One region of the Sphingomonas sp. BRN-1R genome, then DNA from elsewhere that is predicted to be linked to it. Evidence: predicted binding sites of a transcription regulator. Region 1 holds the regulator's gene; each other region holds the start of a gene.
What was found. The regulator LexA, encoded in region 1, represses DNA repair genes until DNA is damaged. The targets are predictions, from matches to a motif close to GTTCCNCNCTTGTTCT.
Positions count from the first base shown of each region.

Region 1 (4,763 bases):
GTGCAGATAACCGGTCGGCGAGGGCGCGAACCGGGTAACGACGGGTGTGGTCGCGGGCGTGGCCGGTGCGGCTGCCGCGCTATCAGATGTTGCGCTCAACCGCGCGGTCTCCCAGACATGAAATTCGATGGCCAGTTCAGCCGATGCCGCCCCTAGCACGCGACCCCGGCCGCTTCAAATCGGCTGGCTTTTGGCGTTTGCGGGCGGGGTCGAGCGCTGGCTGGAGGCCGAGCGCGATCAGCTCGTGCTGTGGCTGCCGGTGATGCTCGGCGCGGGCATCACCGTGTGGCTGATGCTGCCCGATCCTTGGGGCTGGCGGCTGGCGGCGCTGGCGGCGACGGGCGTTTCGCTGGCAGCGCTCGCGGTGGCGCGCGGCGATCGGGCCGGGCGGGCGGTGGCCGTGGCGGCGCTGCTGGTCGCGGGCGGCATATTGCTCGTGTGGGTGCGCGCCGAAGCCGTCGGGGTGAAGCCCGTCGCCGGGCAGGTGATGGCGACGTTCGAGGCGCGGGTCGAGCGGCTCGATCCGCTCGCCGCGCGCGATCTCGTCCGGCTGCGGTTGGCGCCGCTGCACGTGATGCCGGACGGTAAGCATCCGGCGGCGGTGCTGCCCGCGCATGTGCGCGTCAACCTTGCGACCAAGGACGTGCCGGCCGGGCTGGGTGAGGGCGCGACGATCCGGCTCGGCGCGCGGTTGATGCCGCCGCCCGGCCCGGCGGTGCCCGGCGCGTACGACTTCGCGCGCGTCGCCTGGTTCGACGGCATCGGCGCGACCGGGCGCGGGCTGGCACCGGTGACGGTGCTGACGCCGGGCGCGGCGGCCGGGGGGCTGGGCGCATGGCGGGCGGCGCTGTCGCTGCACATCCAGCACAGCGCGCCGGGCGGGGCGGGGGCGATCGCCGCCGCGCTGGCGACCGGCGACCAATATGCCATCTCCGAAAGCGACGCGGATGCGATGCGCCGCTCCGGTCTCGCGCATCTGCTGTCGGTGAGCGGGCTGCACATCACCGCCGCCGTGGGCGCGGTGATGCTGATCGTCGGGCGATTGCTCGCGCTCAGCCCGTGGATCGCGCTGCGGCTGCGCGTGCCGATGATCGCGGCCGGGGCGGGGGCGCTCGCCGCGATCGGCTATACGCTGCTGACCGGTGCGGAGGTGCCGACGGTGCGATCGTGCGTCGCCGCGCTGCTGGTGTTGGTCGCGCTGGCGATGGGGCGCGAGGCGATCACCTTGCGGCTGGTTGCGGCGGGCGCGTTCGTGGTGTTGCTGCTGTACCCGGAGGCGCTCGCGGGTCCAAGCTTCCAGCTTTCGTTCGCGGCGGTGGCGGCGATCGTGTCGCTGCACGAGCACCCGGCGATGAAGCGCTGGTTCGGCCCGCACGAGGAGCGACGCTGGCGCGCGATGCTGCGCGAGCTGGTATCGCTGCTGGTCACCGGCGTCGTCGTCGAACTGGCGCTCATCCCGATCTCGGTGTTCCACTTTCACCGTGCGGGCGTGTACGGATCGGTCGCGAACATCGTCGCGATCCCGCTGACCACCTTCGTGACGATGCCGTTCGAGGCGCTTGCGCTGCTGTTCGACGCGATCGGCGCGGGCTGGCCGTTCTGGTGGGTGACCGCGCGCTCGCTCGACCTGCTGCTGTGGATCGCGCATGCGGTGGCCGCGCTGCCCGGTGCAGTGGCTCCGCTGCCGGCCATGCCATCTGGCGCATACGCGCTGATGGTGGCGGGCGGTCTGTGGATTGCGCTATGGCGGACACGATGGCGGCGGCTCGGCGCGGTGCCGCTGGCGGCGGGCGCGGTCTGGGCGCTGCTGACGCCCGTGCCCGATCTGCTCGTCACCGGCGATGGCCGCCATGCCGCGATCCGCACGCCCGGCGGCAATCTTGCGGTGCTGCGCGACCGCACCGGCGATTACACCGCCAACACCTTTGCGGAGAACGGCGGCATCGTCGGCGTGCCGCTGCTCCTGTCCGAACAACCCGATGCGCGGTGCAGCCGCGACCTCTGCGTCGTCCAGCGCACCAGCGGCGGACGGCGCTGGCGCATCCTGGCAACGCGCAGCGGCTATTTCGTACCCACCGAGCAACTCGCGCCGCTCTGCAAGACAGTCGACATCGTCATCAGCGAGCGCCGTCTGCCGCGCGCCTGTAGCCCACGCTGGCTCAAGCTCGACCAGACGACGCTCGCGAAGACCGGTGGGGTCGCGATCACGTTATCCACCGCGAACATCGCCACCGTCGACCAACCGGGTGACCGTCACCCGTGGCGGATCAATCGTAGCGACGCAGCAACCCGGCGAGCTTACCCTGGATCCGCACCTGCGCGGGGGCGTAGCGCTGCGGATCATAGGCGCGGTTGGCGGGATCGAGCCGAACCATCGCGCCCTCGCGGCGGAAATACTTGAGCGTCGCCTCAGCCTCCTCGATCAGCGCGACGACGATCTCGCCGTCGCGGGCGATTTCGGTGCGGCGGATCAGCGCGTAATCGCCGTCGAGAATGCCAGCATCGACCATCGAGTCCCCGGCTACCTCCAGCGCATAATGTTCGCCGCCGCCAAGCAGCGCGGCGGGCACGGCGAGCATCGACTGACCCTCGAACGCCTCGATCGGCACGCCGGCGGCGATGCGGCCGTGCAGCGGGATCTCGACAACATCGTTCGCAGGCTGCGGCAGCGTGCGCACGTTGGAGGGGGCGGGCGCCTCAGCCGTCGCGGCGGCTTTCTTCGGCGGCGCGGTCCGTTCGGGCATGCGCAGCACTTCGAGCGCACGCGCGCGATTGGGCAGGCGGCGGATGAACTGCCGCTCCTCGAGTGCGCTGATGAGACGATGCACGCCCGACTTGGATTTCAGATCGAGCGCCTCCTTCATCTCCTCGAACGAGGGCGACACCCCAGTTTCCTCAAGGCGGTCATTGATGAAGCAGATCAGCTCGTGCTGCTTGCGGGTGAGCATCGCGTTCCTCCGTCCGAACAGATGCGGAACCAATATGGAACAATGATAGGCCCGTCAAGGACGATCCATCACCAAAGTGGCAGGATTTCCACCGAGTCGCCGGCCTTGGCCGGGGCTGCGTGCGGCGCGCGGACGACGAGGCAGTCGGCGCGTGCCAACGTGCGCAGCATCGAGCTGTCCTGAATGGCCGCGACGAAGACACGGCCGCCACGCGTCTCCGCACGCAGATAGTCGGTGCGGTGATCGTTGGCAGGCAGATCCTCACCGAGAACCGCGCCGGTACGACGCGGTGCAGGATCGGCGGCACCGCTCATGAACGCGATCAGCGGGCGCAGGAACAGTGTCGCGGTGACGAACGCGGATACCGGATTGCCGGGCAGGCCCAGCACCACCGCGCCGTTCAGCCGCCCGGCCAGCATCGGCTTGCCCGGGCGCAGCGCGATCTTCCAGAAGTCGAGATTGCCGCCGGCCGCCTCAAGCGCAGGGCGCACCAGATCGTGATCGCCGACCGACGCGCCGCCGGTGGTGACGAGAATGTCGGCATCCACGGCAGCGAAGGCCGTGGTGATCGTATCGAGCCGGTCGGGCAGGATGCCGAGATCGACCACCTCGACCGGGAGGTCCGCGAGCATCGCCGCGAGCATCGCGCCGTTCGATTCGGGCAGCGCCCCCGGCGGCAGCGGCGCGCCGGGTGCGACCAGTTCGTCGCCGGTCGCAACCGTGGCCACGCGGATCACGCGGCGCACCGGTAGCGTGCCGTGTCCGCCGGTCGCGGCGACCGCGATGCGGGCGGCGGTCAGCCGCTCGCCGCGCGCGACCAGCACCTCGCCGGTGCTGAAATCGAGGCCTTTGCGGCGGACGTTGCGGCCGACGTGGGCGGGGCCGTCGCCGACGAGGCGCAGGTGCTCGCCGTCGCGCGCGGCCTCCTCCTGGACCAGCACCGTGTCGGTGCCGTCGGGCATCGTCGCGCCGGTGAAGATGCGCACCGCCTCACCCGCGCCGACCGCGCGCGGGAACGGCGAACCCGCCGCGCTCTCGCCGATTACGGCGAACGGGCCGGGCAGATCGCCGAAGCGCAGCGCATAGCCGTCCATCGCCGACAGATCGGCGTAAGGCTGCGTCCGCAGCGCGCACACGTCGTCCGCCGCCCAGCGCCCGGTGGCGGCACGGATCGGCGCGTCCTCGCGTGCGACCGGCGCGGCGAGCGCGAGCAGGCGCGCGAGTGCGTCTTCCACCGGCAGCAGGGCGGGCATCTAGGCGGTGTCCTCCGGCGCATGCCAGTCGCCCGATTTGCCGCCGCGCTTCTCCAGCAGCCGAAGCCCTGAGATCACCATCGCCTTGTCGATCGCCTTGGCCATGTCGTAGATCGTCAGCAGCGCGACGCTGGCAGCGGTGAGCGCTTCCATCTCGACACCGGTCTTGCCCTCGGTCGCGGCGGTGGCGGTCACGGTGACGCCATCCTGGTCGGGCGCGAGATCGACCGCGACGCGGGTCAGCGGCAGCGGGTGGCACAAGGGGATGAGGTCGCTGGTGCGCTTGGCCGCCATGATGCCGGCGATGCGCGCGACCGCGAGCACGTCGCCTTTGAGCGCGGTGCCGCTGCGGATCGCCTCCGCAGCCTGTGCCGACATGGCGATGCGCCCGGTGGCGATCGCCTGCCGCGCGGTGACGGCCTTGCCGCCGACATCGACCATGTGCGCCGCGCCGGACGCATCGAGATGGGTGAGCGCGCTCACCCGACCAGCGCCCGCGTCGCCGCCTCCACATCGTCCTGCCGCATCAGCGCTTCGCCGATCAAAAAGCATTTGATGTCAT
Region 1 covers NZ_CM173236.1:1,720,645-1,725,407, forward strand. Annotated here, with positions in the region: gene gltX (glutamate--tRNA ligase) at 1-99, opposite strand, end outside; partial or broken gene AC3ANX_RS07925 (ComEC/Rec2 family competence protein) at 263-2,263, shown strand; gene lexA (transcriptional repressor LexA) at 2,268-2,948, opposite strand; gene AC3ANX_RS07935 (molybdopterin molybdotransferase MoeA) at 3,017-4,201, opposite strand; gene moaC (cyclic pyranopterin monophosphate synthase MoaC) at 4,202-4,684, opposite strand; gene trpC (indole-3-glycerol phosphate synthase TrpC) at 4,681-4,763, opposite strand, start outside.

Region 2 (4,763 bases), 490 kb from region 1:
GCCTGCTGCTCGCGCAGGTGCCACGGCATCTCCTCGAACACGCCGTCGAACAGCGAGTCGAGCGGCTGGTGCAGGCCGTGGCCGAGAATGCCGTTGGCCTCCGCCTCCTTCTGCGCGGCACGGACGGTCTCGGCGACCGCCTTGTCCTGCGCGGCGTGAGCGTCCTCGTCCCACTCGCCGAGCGCGACGAGGTGGTCCTTCAATCGCGTGATCGGGTCGCCGAGCGGCCATGCGCTCGCCTCGCCGGCGGAGCGGTACTGGCCGGGATCGTCCGAGGTCGAATGGCCTTCGACGCGGTAGGTGAAATGCTCGATCAGCGTCGGCCCCTGATTGGTGCGTGCGCGCTCCGCCGCCCAGGCGGTGGCGGCATAGACCGCGAGCGCATCGTTGCCGTCGACCCGCAGCCCGGCGATGCCGTAGCCGATCGCCCGCGCGGCGAAGGTGGTCGCTTCCGCACCGGCGAACCCGGAGAAGCTGGAGATCGCCCACTGGTTGTTGACGACGTTGAAGATGACCGGCGCGCGGTACACGGATGCGAAGGTGCAGGCCGAGTGGAAATCGCCCTCGGCGGTCGAACCCTCGCCGCACCATGCGGCGGCGATGCGCGTGTCGCCCTTCGCCGCCGATGCCATCGCCCAGCCCACTGCCTGCGGATATTGCGTGGTGAGGTTGCCCGAGATCGAGAAGAAGCCGGCATCCTTGACCGAATACATGATCGGCAACTGCTTGCCCTGCAACCGGTCGCCCCGGTTCGAGTAGATCTGGTTCATCATGTCGACCAGCGACCAGTCGCGCGCGATCAGCAAGCCCTGCTGGCGGTACGACGGGAAGCACATGTCGTCGCGATCGAGCGCAAAGGCGGCGGAGACGGCGACCGCCTCCTCGCCGGTGCACTTCATGTAGAAGCTGGTCTTGCCCTGCCGCTGCGCGCGGAACATGCGTTCGTCGAACGCGCGCACCGTCACCATGCTGCGCAGCATCGCGCGCAGCGTATCGGCGTCGAGGCGCGGATTCCACGGGCCGACCGCCTGCCCATCGTCGCCCAGCACACGAACGAGATCATAAGCGAGGTCAGTGAAATCCTCCGCGCGGTCAGCGGTGTCGGGGCGGCGCGCCTGACCGGCGGGGGGCAGCACGACCTGCGTGAAATCGACCGTGTCGCCGGGCCGGAAACGCGGCTCCGGCACGTAGAGCGAAAGGGGGGGCAGATTAGCGCCCTGTCGGTCGCTTGGCATCACATCTCCGCGGGTTCGATCGGGTTTCGCGCCCGAAATGATCTTATGCACCCTTGTTATTATATTTCAACAGCCTTGACCAGCGGTTGATCGCCAAAGGTGGTTGACTCAGCCGTGTCGATAAGAACAAAGTAGGAACATTCAGCAGCGAGTCGAATCGTGTCGTCAGCCACCATAGCAGAATTGCGCGAAAGCCTGCGAGCGATCCAGGGCGACGGCTACAAGCGTCGCCCGGTGCTGCCGTTCGGCGTGGCGGCGCTCGACGAGCGGATCGCGAGCGGGGGATTGCGGCTCGATTCGCTGCATGAAGTCGCCGCCGCCACCCCCGGACCGAGCGACGATGCCGCCGCCACCTTGTTCATGGCGGGTGCCGCCGCGCGTGCCTGGGGGCCGGTGCTGTGGGTGGTGCGCAGGCGCGATCTGTTCGCGCCGGGGCTTTATCAGGCCGGACTCGATCCGGATCGCGTGCTCTATGCCGAGGCGGCGGACGATGCCGAGGTGCTCGCGCTGATGGAGGAGGGGCTGCGGCATCGCGGGCTCGGCGCGGTGATCGGCGAGGTCAAGCGCGCCGCTTTGCCCAGCACACGCCGGCTGCAACTCGCCGCCGAGGGCGGCAAGACCATCGCGCTGTTGCTGAAACGCCACGCGCGCGAGGACGGCAACCCGCTGCACGTGCCGTCTGCGGCGATGACGCGCTGGCGGATCGGAAGCGCGCCCTCGGTGCCGCTGCCAGTAGAGGGGGTAGGGCGGGCCTGCTGGCATGTCGCGCTGGTCCGCCAACGCGGCGGCGAACCTTTCGAAACTATCATGGAGGCATGCGATGAAACGGGTCGCCTCGCTCTACCTGCCCGACTGGCCGATCGAACGGCTGCGTCGGATGGAGTGGATCGTTACACGTACGTCGACGCGGATCGCGACACCTACGTCGAAGCTGCGTGAGGCTGAAGTCGCGAGGCGAAATAGCGAAGCTATTTCGCACAGCGACAAAGCCGGCCGGCGGGGCGCAGCCCCGTCCGACGCCACGGGCTTTGCCCGTGGCGGGGCCGTTTTGGGCGGCACCTCCTCTCAAGCCAACCCCTCGCTCGTCGAAGCCGCCGCTGCCGAACGCGCCATCACCTGCTCGGTCCCGCGCGGGGGCGGCTGGCGCCCCGGCGCACGCTGGGCGAAGGGCGACGCGCGCGCGGAGATCGACGCGCAGATCGCCGCCATGCCCGCACACCAGCGGCCGCCAGTGCGCGAGATGGGCCGACGCAGCGAAGCAGCCCCGCCGCCGTTCCGCGCGATGCGTCCCGACGAGGCGACCGGCGGCAACCCGTTCCGCCCGGCCGGATCGGTGCCGAAGTCGCTCGGGCCCGACTCGCGCAGCGCCCCCGCTCACCCCGATTCGTCTGGCCGCGAGACGTTGCAGCGACCCAAGCTGCGCGACATCGCTCCCCCGAAAGCGATCGGGCGCCGGGTTCGGGAAAGCGGCGCAGACCGCCCGCTCGTCACCCGCATCAAGCAGGGCGGCAGTCTCGTCGTGGCGGCGGCCTGCCCGGCGGCGCGCGCGCTCGGCCTCGCTCCGGGCATGGCGATCACGCAGGCGCGCGCGCTGGTGCCCGATCTCGACATCCGCGATGCCGATCCGGCGGGTGATGCCGCCGATCTGCTGCGGCTCGCCATCACGGCGGCGCGACGCTGGACGCCGCTTGCCGCGCTGTCGGGGCCAGACGGGCTGTTCCTCGATATCACCGGCACCGCGCATCTGTTCGGTGGCGAGGCGCGAATGGCGGCGCGGATCGTGCGGCTGCTCGCGCGGCTCGGCTTCACCGCGCGGGTGGCGGTGGCGGATACCGCGGGCGCGGCCTGGGCGATGGCGCGGTTCGGTGCCGATCGTCGCCCCGGCGTAGGCCGGGGCCGCTCCGCGTCGGGCAATCGTTCCGCCTCGCAACACAGCGGCCCCGGCGCAGGGTGGGTGGTGGTGCCGCCTGGCGCGCATACCGACACGATCGCCTCGCTGCCGCTCGCGGCGCTGCGGCTCGAACCCGAAGCGATCGACGCGCTCGTCCATCTCGGCGTCGAGACGGTCGGTGGGCTTGCCGCGCTGCCGCGGGCCCCGCTCGCGCGGCGGTTCGGCGATGCGCTGCTGGCGCGGCTCGATCAGGCGAGCGGGCGGGTTGCCGAACCGCTCGACCCGGTCATCCCGCCCGAGCCGATCGGGGTGGTACAGCGCTTCGCCGAGCCGATCGCCACCGCCGAGGCGATCGAACACTGGCTGGGCGTGCTGATGCCGCGCCTCGTCACCGCGCTGGCGCAAGCCGGCAAGGGCGCGCGCGCCATCGACCTGATCGCCGATCGCATCGACGGCGTGCCGCAGCACCTTGCGATCGGTCTCGCCCGACCGAGCCGCGACGGCGCGCACATGCTGCGGCTCATCACCCGCCGCATCGCCGAGATCGCGCCGGGCTACGGCATCGACGCGCTCGCGCTCCACGTCCGCCGTGCCGATCGCCTCGCCGCGCAACCGATCGACGAACGGCTCGAGGAGATGCCCGCCGATATCGCGCCGCTGGTCGATGCTCTCGCCAACCGGATCGGCGATGCGCGGCTGTGGCGGATGCAGGCGGTGGAGAGCGACGTGCCCGAACGCTCGCTTGCTCACGCGCCGCCGCTCGCGCAAGCGCCGCGCGCGGGCGCACGTCTGAAGGCAGACGACGTACGGCGGCTCGATCGCGGGGTCGATCTCCACCCCTGGCATCCGCGCTGGCCGCGCCCGGCGCGGCTGCTGCGCCGGCCCGAGCCGCTCGACCATGTCATCGCCGAACTGCCCGATCAGCCGCCGCACCGCTTCACCTGGCGAGGCGAGACGCACCGCGTCGTCTGCGCCGACGGACCGGAGCGCATCCTCGGCGAATGGTGGCAGCGCGCCGCCGAGGCGCAGGTGGTGCGCGACTATTTCCAGGTCGAGGACGAGGCCGGCCATCGCTTCTGGCTGTTCCGCCGCGGCGACGGCGAGCGCAAGGAAACCGGCGATCTCGCCTGGTTCATGCACGGTGCGTTCGGGTGACGTACTGCGAACTCCAGGTGACGACGCATTATTCGTTCCTGCGCGGGGCCGCGTCGCCAAAGCAATTGTTCGAGGTCGCGGCCAATCTCGGCCTGCCGGCACTCGGCATCGTCGATCGCAACTCGGTCGCGGGTGTCGTGCAGGCGCTCTATGCGTGCGACGAGATTGCCAAGGCGGGTGTCACGATCCGCTCGATCCCCGGTTGCCGGCTCGATCTGGTCGACGGTGCGTCTTTGCTGGTCTGGCCCGAGGATCGCGCCGGCTGGAGCCGGCTCACCCGCCTTCTCACGCTCGGCAAGAGCCGCGCCGATCGCAAGGCAAGCGAGAAGGGGCAATGTTTCCTCCACTGGGACGATGTCGCCGCTTATTCGGACGGGCTGGTGGCGGCGCTGGTGCCCGGTCTTGCCGGCGCCGAACCGGTCGATCTGCGCTGGATGGCGGACGTGTTCGGCGCGCGCGGCCACGTCTGCCTCACGCAATTG
Region 2 covers NZ_CM173236.1:1,229,481-1,234,243, forward strand. Annotated here, with positions in the region: gene AC3ANX_RS05580 (thiamine pyrophosphate-dependent enzyme) at 1-1,235, opposite strand, end outside; gene AC3ANX_RS05585 (ImuA family protein) at 1,395-2,174, shown strand; gene AC3ANX_RS05590 (Y-family DNA polymerase) at 2,284-4,281, shown strand; gene AC3ANX_RS05595 (error-prone DNA polymerase) at 4,278-4,763, shown strand, end outside.
Region 2: a site for LexA is predicted at 1,359-1,374, ahead of AC3ANX_RS05585 (ImuA family protein). Genes of this name have one in related genera too.

Region 3 (4,763 bases), 420 kb from region 1:
GCCGAGTTCGTGCCGGTGGCGGAAGATTGCGGGCTGATCGAGGCGATCGGCGAATGGGTGCTGCGCACCGCCTGCATGGAGGCGGCCGCTTGGCCGGGCGACGTGCGCGTCGCGGTCAACGTCTCGCCGATCCAGTTCGCCAATCCGGGGTTGCCCGCCGTCGTCACCTCCGCGCTGGCGAAATCGGGCATCGCGCCCGGCCGGCTCGAACTGGAGATCACCGAGGGCGTGTTCCTCGATGAGACCGCCTCGTCCGAACAGATGTTCAAGACGCTCAAAGGTCTCGGCGTGCGGCTGGCGCTCGACGATTTCGGCACCGGCTATTCCTCGCTCGGCTATCTGAAGAAGGCGCCGTTCGACAAGATCAAGATCGACCAGAGCTTCGTGCGCGGCGCGGCGATCGCGGGCAACCGCAACGCCGCGATCATCCGCGCGATCGTCACGCTCGCCGACGCGCTCGGCATGGAGACGACGGCGGAAGGCGTCGAAACGCATGACGAGATCGACCTGATCCGCGATCTCGGGTGCAGCCACATCCAGGGCTGGGTCTATGGCAAGGCGGCGCGCGCGGCGGAAGTCCGGGTCCAGCTTGCGGAAGGCGGCAAGGCGCTCGCCTCGGGCCATCGCAAGAGCCGTCCGGTGCGCCATGCGATGATCCGCACCGCGCAGATCCGCGTCGGTGAGGAAATCGGCGAGGTCCGCATCCGCAACATGTCGCCAAGCGGCGCGATGATCGACGGCATCGAGATCGACGGCGATGCGGCGGGCATGGCGGTGATGATCGAGCTGATCGAAGACGAGATGTTCCCCGCCACGCTGCGCTGGGCCGCGGAGGGTCGCGCGGGGCTCGAGTTCGCGCAACCGTTCAACATGGAACGGCTCAATGCCACGCCCGTGACGCAGCCGCTGCGCAAGGCCGGATAACGGCGCGCGGCGACCGCCGGCGCTTCCGCCCACCAACGAGTCGATGCCGGCGCGATGGCGCGGCGCAAAGAAATTTCTGTGGATTGCGGGGTCTGGCTCTTGCGTTTCGCGAAGCCCGCGCAAGTCCACGCGTCGCGCTTCCTGCCGTACTCCCGTGTGCCGTCCGCCGCATCGAAACTGCGACGAACGGAGTCGCTGATGTGTCATTTACCGTCTTGCGAACCGCGACGATAAGGCACAATCTGTAGGGGTAAGGTTCACGGGCGAGCCCCAGAACTGGTAGAACGAACGAACCGACCCCATATTGCGCAGGTGCCTTTCGGCGCTGCTTGCCTGGGTGCGGTCTCATTTTGTTCTCCCGGGCAAGCGCCCGAAACGCTATGATGGGGGCCAGCCCCCGATTCGAACGGACCGGGAACACGGTCCGCATGCAGACGGATGGAACAGGGGCGATACCGATGGACTTCAGGGACAGCCAGGAAGCGAGCGAAACAATGGCGACCGACACGATCGAGGCGACCAAGGTCGACACCAGCGGCGCGGAGCGCAAGCTCTCCGAACGCGGCGATTCGAAGGCGGTGAAGCCGCAGCTCTATCCGGTAGAGGTCGACCATTCGCGCGATGCGTTGCTCACCGATTTTGGCAAGGAGACGCTGACCGACCGCTATCTGCTGCCCGGCGAACGCTTCCAGGATCTGTTCGTGCGCGTCGCCTCGGCCTATGCCGACGATGCCGCCCATGCCCAGCGGCTGTACGACTATATCTCGCAATTGTGGTTCATGCCGGCGACGCCGGTGCTGTCGAACGGCGGCACGGGCCGTGGCCTGCCGATCTCGTGCTTCCTCAACTCGGTGCCCGACAGCCTCGGCGGTATCGTCGACACCTGGAACGAGAACGTCTGGCTCGCCTCGCGCGGCGGCGGCATCGGCACCTATTGGGGCAATGTGCGCGGCATCGGCGAGCCGGTCGGGCTCAACGGCAAGACCAGCGGCATCATCCCGTTCGTGCGCGTGATGGACAGCCTCACGCTGGCGATCTCGCAAGGCTCGCTGCGGCGCGGGTCCGCCGCCTGCTATCTCGACATCTCGCACCCTGAGATCGAGGAGTTCCTCGAAATCCGCAAGACCTCGGGCGACTTCAACCGCAAGGCGCTCAACCTGCACCACGGCGTGCTGATCCCCGACGCCTTCATGGAGGCGGTTCGCGACGGCAGCGACTGGGATCTCAAGAGCCCCAAGGACGGCTCGGTGCGCGGCACGGTCAACGCGCGCGCGCTGTTCCAGAAGCTGGTCGAGGTGCGGCTGGCGACCGGCGAGCCGTACATCGTCTTCGCCGATCATGTGAACAAGAACATGCCCAAGCACCACCGCGAGCTTGGCCTCAAGGTGTCGACCTCGAACCTGTGCAGCGAGATTACCCTGCCGACGGGTAAGGACCACCTCGGCAACGATCGTACCGCCGTGTGCTGCCTGTCCTCGCTCAACTTCGAGACGTGGGACCAGTGGAAGGACGAGAAGGGCTTCATCGAGGACGTGATGCGCTTCCTCGACAATGTGTTGCAGGACTTCATCGACCGCGCCGAGCCGGGCATGGAGCGCGCCGCCTATTCGGCGATGCGCGAGCGGTCGGTGGGTCTCGGCGTGATGGGCTTCCACTCGTTCCTTCAGGCGCGCGGGCTCGCGTTCGAAGGCGCGATGGCGAAGTCGTGGAACCTGCGCATGTTCAAGCACATCAAGGCGCAGGTCGACGAGGCGTCGATGCACCTCGCGGTCGAGCGCGGGCCCTGCCCCGACGCCGCCGATCGCGGCGTGATGGAGCGGTTCTCGTGCAAGATGGCGATCGCGCCGACCGCGTCGATCTCGATCATCTGCGGCGGCACGTCGGCCTGTATCGAGCCGATCCCGGCCAACATCTACACGCACAAGACGCTGTCGGGCAGTTTCTCGATCAAGAACCCGTATCTCGAAAAGCTGCTGATCGAGAAGTCGAAGAATTCGGACGCGATCTGGAACTCGATCCTCGAACGTGGCGGTTCGGTGCAGCATCTCGATTTCCTCTCCGCCGAGGAAAAGGACTGCTACAAGACCAGCTTCGAGATCGACCAGCGCTGGCTGATCGAGCTTCAGGCCGACCGCACGCCCTATATCGACCAGTCGACCTCGCTCAACCTGTTCATCCCCGCCGATGTCGAAAAGTGGGATCTGCTGATGCTCCACTTCCGCGCGTGGGAACTGGGCATCAAGTCGCTCTATTATCTGCGTTCGAAATCGGTGCAACGCGCCGGCTTCGCGGGCGGAGTCGAGGCGGACAACACGATCGACGCGCCCAAGTTCGAGCTGGGCGAGAGCACGGACTATGACGAATGCCTGGCGTGCCAGTGAGGTGAACTGAGGTCCCTCTCCCGGCAGGAGAGGGAGGGAGCCGCGCAGCGGCGGAAGGGTGAGGGTGTATGCGCACCTATCGAAATCAGCCTGCCGGAACAGTTGAGCGTGCGCGCGAGCTACGACGTAACGCAACCGACGCGGAGAAAGTCTTGTGGCGCGCGCTGCGGGAGGGCTTGCCCGCGCTGAAATGGCGCCGTCAGGTTCCGCTTGGCCCGTATATCGCGGACTTCCTGTGCGTCTCGGAGCGGCTGGTGATCGAAGTGGATGGCGGCCAGCATGACCAAACCGCCGCTTACGATGCGGTGCGCACGCACTTCCTAGAAGGTAAAGGCTACCGCGTGATCCGCTTCTGGAACAGTGACGTTCTGAGCAATATCGACGGCACCGTCGCTGCCATCGCAAATTCCCTCTCCCGGCGGGAGAGGGAGGGAGCCGCGCAGCGGCGGAAGGGTGAGGGCGACACGGCGGACGTTCCACCCCCGCCCTCACCCCGCGCGGCTACGCCGCTTGCCCCTCTCCCGATGGGAGAGGGGGTATGAGTTCACGCTTCCTCTTCGAACGTCACCGCCACGTTGGCGTTGGCGCTGAGGCGGACCTGATCGCCCTCGACATCGGCGACGAGGCCGAGCGAGATGAAGTGGTGGTGCCCCTCATGGCCACCCGAACCTTCGTTGACCTGCGCGCCGCTGTCCTTCTTGGTCAGCTTGATGCGGTCGCCCTGGACATGGTCGACGGTGCCGACATGGACGCCGTCCGCGCCGATGACTTCCATATGTTCCTTGATTGCGCTTGCGTCGGCCATTGGGATTGCTCCTGCTTTGTGGTTGCCGGGGGTGAACGCATACGCGGCCGAAACGATGCACGCGAGGGGGTATGATGAAACGGCTGCTGTCCATCGGCGCGCTCGCCCTCACGCTGGCGGCATGCGCGCATCAGGTGCCGAGCGTGGTCGATCACGGCGCGGACACGCCGGGCTTCCTGCTGGGCGTGTGGCACGGCTTCATCTTCCCGGTGGCGTGGGTGCTGTCGCTGTTCGTGCGCGGGGTGGCCGTCTATGCGGTGCCCAATCAGGGCGGCTGGTACGATTTCGGCTATTTCATCGGCATCGTGTTCCTCGGCGTCGGCTCGCACCGCACGCGCACCGTCTATGTGACGCGGGTGGTGCGGCGGTGATGCCGCGCGCGCTCCTCGCGATCGACGCGTGCGCGGGCGGCGCGTTCGTGTGCGGCGTGGCGCTCGCCGCGCGGCCGGTGTTGCGGCCGATGAGCGCGCCCGCGACCTACCGCGCGCGCATCACCGGCGCGATGCTGGCGGCGGCGGCGCTGTTCCTCGGCGGCTTTGCGACGATGGCTTGGGTGACCGCGTGAGCGCCCGCCCCTCTTTTCTCATTTCCTGATTTCAGACCGAAAGGCGTAACCCATGTCCCTCCTCGAAGCCCGCAAGCAGTACAAACCC
Region 3 covers NZ_CM173236.1:1,303,546-1,308,308, reverse strand. Annotated here, with positions in the region: gene AC3ANX_RS05920 (putative bifunctional diguanylate cyclase/phosphodiesterase) at 1-924, shown strand, start outside; gene AC3ANX_RS05915 (ribonucleoside-diphosphate reductase subunit alpha) at 1,383-3,305, shown strand; gene AC3ANX_RS05910 (endonuclease domain-containing protein) at 3,374-3,847, shown strand; gene AC3ANX_RS05905 (DUF2171 domain-containing protein) at 3,850-4,110, opposite strand; gene AC3ANX_RS05900 (hypothetical protein) at 4,182-4,481, shown strand; gene AC3ANX_RS05895 (hypothetical protein) at 4,481-4,675, shown strand; gene AC3ANX_RS05890 (ribonucleotide-diphosphate reductase subunit beta) at 4,728-4,763, shown strand, end outside.
Region 3: a site for LexA is predicted at 1,266-1,281, ahead of AC3ANX_RS05915 (ribonucleoside-diphosphate reductase subunit alpha). Genes of this name have one in related genera too.

Region 4 (4,763 bases), 1.1 Mb from region 1:
GCGCAGCGTCGCCAGCAGCATGTCGTTGTCGCGCTGGTGCAGGCCGATCGAGGGTTCGTCGAGCACGTAGAGCACGCCCGACAGCCCCGAGCCGATCTGCGAGGCGAGGCGGATGCGCTGGCTCTCGCCGCCCGACAGCGTGCCCGAGGTGCGATCGAGGTTGAGGTAATCGAGCCCGACGTTGTTGAGGAAGCCGAGCCGTTCGAGGATTTCCTTGAGGATCCGCTCGGCGATGGCGTTCTGCTGTGGCGTCAGGTCGTTCGGGATGGCGGTGAACCACGCGAGCGCATCGACCACCGACAATCGCGTGATCGACGAGACGTCGCGCATGCCGATCTTGACCGCGAGCGCCTCGGGCTTGAGGCGCGCGCCGCCGCACACTTCGCAGGGGGCGGAGGATTGGTATTTGGACAGTTCCTCACGCATCCACGCGCTTTCGGTGGAGAGCATGCGGCGGTTGAGGTTGCCGATCACGCCCTCGAACGGCTTCTTCACGTCGTAGCTCTTGCGGCCATCGATGAAGGTGAGCGTGACCGGCTTGCCCTCGGTGCCGTGGAGGATGACGCGCTGCACCTCGGGCGGCAGTTCCTGCCACGCCGTGTCGAGGTTGAAATCGTATTCGCGCGCGAGGCTGCCGAGCACCTGCATGTAATAGGGCGACGGCGGGTTGGACTTGGCCCAGGGCACGACCGCGCCCTTCTTGATCGACAGCGCGTGGTTGGGGACGACGAGGTCTTCGTCGAACAGCAGTTTCTCGCCGAGGCCGTCGCAGGCCGGGCACGCGCCCTGGGGTGCGTTGAACGAGAACAGCCGCGGCTCGATCTCGGCAATGGTGAAGCCGCTGACCGGGCAGGCGAATTTTTCGGAGAAGACGATGCGGTTGTCCGGGATGCCGGTGCCCTTCATCTTCTTGGCGGTCTTGCCCTTGGCGATCGTCTCGCCTTCGGCTTGGCCCTGGCCGACCGGCATCGGCGCGTCACCGGCCAGGCCCGCGACGGTCGCGTCGACCAGATCGACATAGGCGAGCCCCTCGGCCAGTTTGAGCGCGGTCTCGAAACTCTCGGCGAGGCGGGTAGCGCTGTCGGGGTTCACGACGAGGCGGTCGACCACCACTTCGATGTCGTGCTTGAGCTTCTTGTCGAGCGCGGGCGCTTCCTCGATCTCATGGAGTTCGCCGTCGATGCGCACGCGGGTGAAGCCCGCCTTCTGCCATTCGAGCATCTCCTTCTTGTATTCGCCCTTGCGGCCGCGGATGACCGGCGCGAGCAGGTACAGCCGCGTGCCCTCGGGCAGCGCCATCACGCGATCGACCATCTGCGACACGGTCTGCGCGGCGATCGGCAGGCCGGTGGCGGACGAATAGGGGATGCCGACGCGCGCCCACAGCAGGCGCATATAGTCGTAGATCTCGGTGACGGTCGCCACCGTCGAGCGGGGGTTGCGCGAGGTGGTCTTCTGCTCAATCGAGATGGCGGGGGACAGGCCCTCGATGTGATCGACATCGGGCTTCTGCATCATTTCGAGGAACTGGCGCGCATAGGCGCTCAGCGACTCGACGTAGCGGCGCTGCCCCTCGGCATAGATCGTATCGAACGCGAGGCTCGACTTGCCCGAGCCCGACAGGCCGGTGATGACCGTCAGCGTGTCGCGCGGGATGTCGACCGAGACGTTCTTGAGGTTGTGCTCACGCGCGCCGCGCACGGAAATGGTGGTAAGGGCCATGCCGATGGTTCTAGCTTTGTTCTAAAGGGGTTTCCAGAGCCGAGATAGGAACGCGTATCGCTGCGTGCGAGAGGCGATATTCGGTTCGCGGGCGGAACAGAATTGTGTACCGGCGATTATGCGGTCAACCGCGCCTGCGCTTCGCAGCTTTCGCGCCCAAGGATTTGATTCGATTATGATCGCCAAGACGACCCGCCGCCTCGCCCCGCTGCTGGGCGCGGCCTGGTTGCTGACCGGCGCGAGCGCGTTCGCGCAGGTCGCCCCCGCCGATGCCGACAAGGCGGGCGCAGCGGGACCGGACGCCAAGAAGCCCGACCCCGCCCCCGCCCAGCCGGTCGATATCGGCGCCCCCGCGCCCGAGGCGGCGAAGGACACCTCCGCCACCAACACGCAGAAGCCGACCAACGACGCGCCGCCGACCGCCGCCACGCCCGCCGCGCGGCGCCGCTTCACCCATGCCGCGCACCCGTACGACACCTCGCCCAATGCGCCGATCGGCGACACGCGCTATCAGGCGCCGCCCGGGTTGTTCGGCGACTGGCGCAAGACGCGGACATATCTTGGCCAACGTGGCATCGAAGTGTCGGCGCGCTATGCTTCGGAAAGCGGCTGGAATTTCACCGGCGGCAAGAAGGAGAAAGTCACCGAGACCGGCCAGTTCGATTTCGGCGCGAAGTTCGATCTCGACAAACTCGCCGGGATCGACGGCGGCACCTTCCAGGCGACGGTGACGTGGCGGCGCGGACGCAATCTGTCCGACGATGCGGGCTTGGGCACGCTGCAACAGGTGCAGGAAGTCTATGGCCGCGGCCAGACCGTGCGCGTGACGGAGCTATGGTATCAGCAGAAGCTCGGCGATCAGGTCGAGGTGAAGCTTGGCCGCACCAATCCCGGTGCGGATTTCGCGGTGTTCTCCTGCCATTTCGAAAACCTCAGCTTCTGCGGCGCGCAGCCGGGCAACCTCGTCGGCGATTATTGGTACAACTGGCCGATCGCCGAGTGGGCGGGCGTGCTCCATGTCGATGTGGCGAAGGGCGTGTACGTGCAGGCCGGCGCCTATGTCGAAAACCCCAACGAGCTGAAGAACAATTTCTTCATCGCGCGCTTCGGCGGTGCGACCGGAGTGCTGGTGCCGTTCGAGGCGGGCTGGACGCGCGGCCTCGATGGCGGGCATGTCGGATCGTACAAGGTCGGCGGCTGGTATTCGACCACAAACGGCGACGACGTGCTGCTCGACATCGATCGCCGGCCGATCGTGGTGACGGGGCTCGCCCCGCTCCAGCATTCGGGGCGCTACGGCGTGTTCGCCAGCGTGCAGCAGCAGATCACCGGCGCGTCGAAAGACGGCAAGGCGCTGACCGGGCTCGGCGTGTTCGCCAACGTCACGCAGGCCGATCGCGCGACCAGCGTGACCGACAATCAGGTCGCGCTCGGGCTGTTCTACAAGGGGCTGGTGCCGGGGCTGAAGGGCGACGTACTCGGCCTGGCGGTCGGGCGCACCAACGTCAACGGGCGGGCGGCGCAGGCCGACACGCTGATCCCCGGCACGCCGGTGCGCGATGCGGAATATGCCGCCGAACTCTATTACAGCCTGACGCCGGTGTCGTGGCTCGAGCTGCAACCCAATGTGCAGCTCATCCACCATCCCGGCGGGGTGAAGACGCTCAGCGATGTCGGCGTGCTGGGGCTGAAGGCGGCGATCACGCTATAGCGAAGCGATCGTCGCCTTCCGAATTCAAAAGCCCCGCGACATGCTAGCGTCATGCCGGACTTGTTCCGGCATTCACGGTTCCGCGAATGCTTCAGCCGTTGATATCGTCGAGACGTGGATCCCGGAACAAGTCCGGGATGACGGCGCTGCTGGTAATGCCCCTCCGCGCCGCGAAGCGCGAAGGGGCTCGCCCTCACTCGCTGTTGCGTACCGCCGTGTCGCCGGCTTCGGCGGTCTGGCTCATCGGCAGGCGCAGCACGCCGATCAGCCCGCCGGTGATCGTGCCGAGGCCAAACGCCTCGATCTTGCCGATGACGTGCTCGCTCGCCATCCCGGCGAGGATCGCGACGGTGAAGATCAGCGCCAGCGTGGCAAGCGTGGCGAGATAGGCGATGAGATGGTCGTGCTGGCGCATGGCCCCTCCCCCTATTGGCCGGCGAGCGGCTGCATCAGCGCGCCCGCGTTGATGCCGCTCGCTGACAGGATCGCGCCGCGCGTGCCGGGATGCACGCCGTTCCAGCCCGGTGCATCGCTGATTCGGTAGGTACTGGTCGCGTCAGGCACCGTCACCCACGGGTCGGCGATCAACAACTGCGTCGCACCGTTGCCACCGATGCCGCGATACTGGCCGGCCCCGGTGCCGCTGACGATCTGCAACTCCGCACCGCGATACTGGCCCGCCGTCCACGCCTTGGCGGTATCGTTGAAGGTGTTGCTGGCGTTGCTGCCCGAGGAGGTGCCGGTCGCGTACACCGTCGTCGCAGTGGGCGCATAGCCGCCGTCGAGCGTCGGTACCCCCGCTGCATTCACCTCGATGCCGATGCACGGATCGACCACGCGCGCTTGCCCCGCGTTTGCGACGCCCGCCACCTGCGCATTGGCCTGCGCGACGAAGCCGCCGGGGCCGGGATCGCGCAGCCACTGGTTGAACAGCACACGTCCGCCCTCGAACACGTCCTTGCTCTCGCCCGCGAGTGTCATGAAGCCGTCGTTCGAACTCGGCGCGGGCAGGATGGTCGCGGCGAGGAACACCTGCCCCGGCGCGCCGTTGCCGCGCGGCATCATGTACGTCCTGGCGGCGACCAGCCGGTTGGCCTTCATCGTGGCGACCGCCTGCGCCGCGCTCTGCCCCGCCGTGCCCATGTAGTAGCTGAGGTCGTTGCGGCCATAGGCCCACAGCACGTGCGTGGCGTATTGGCTGGCGGCGAAGCGGCTGGCGATGTTCCACGGCACCACCGCGTCGAGCTCGCGTTCGCCCGGCAAGCTCAGCAGCATGTGCGGGTACGCGGCGAACGCGCGCAATGCCCAGCCGCCGGTCATATAGCCATAG
Region 4 covers NZ_CM173236.1:664,177-668,939, reverse strand. Annotated here, with positions in the region: gene uvrA (excinuclease ABC subunit UvrA) at 1-1,722, opposite strand, end outside; gene AC3ANX_RS03115 (carbohydrate porin) at 1,898-3,433, shown strand; gene AC3ANX_RS03110 (hypothetical protein) at 3,627-3,848, opposite strand; gene AC3ANX_RS03105 (hypothetical protein) at 3,860-4,763, opposite strand, start outside.
Region 4: a site for LexA is predicted at 1,730-1,745, ahead of uvrA (excinuclease ABC subunit UvrA). Genes of this name have one in related genera too.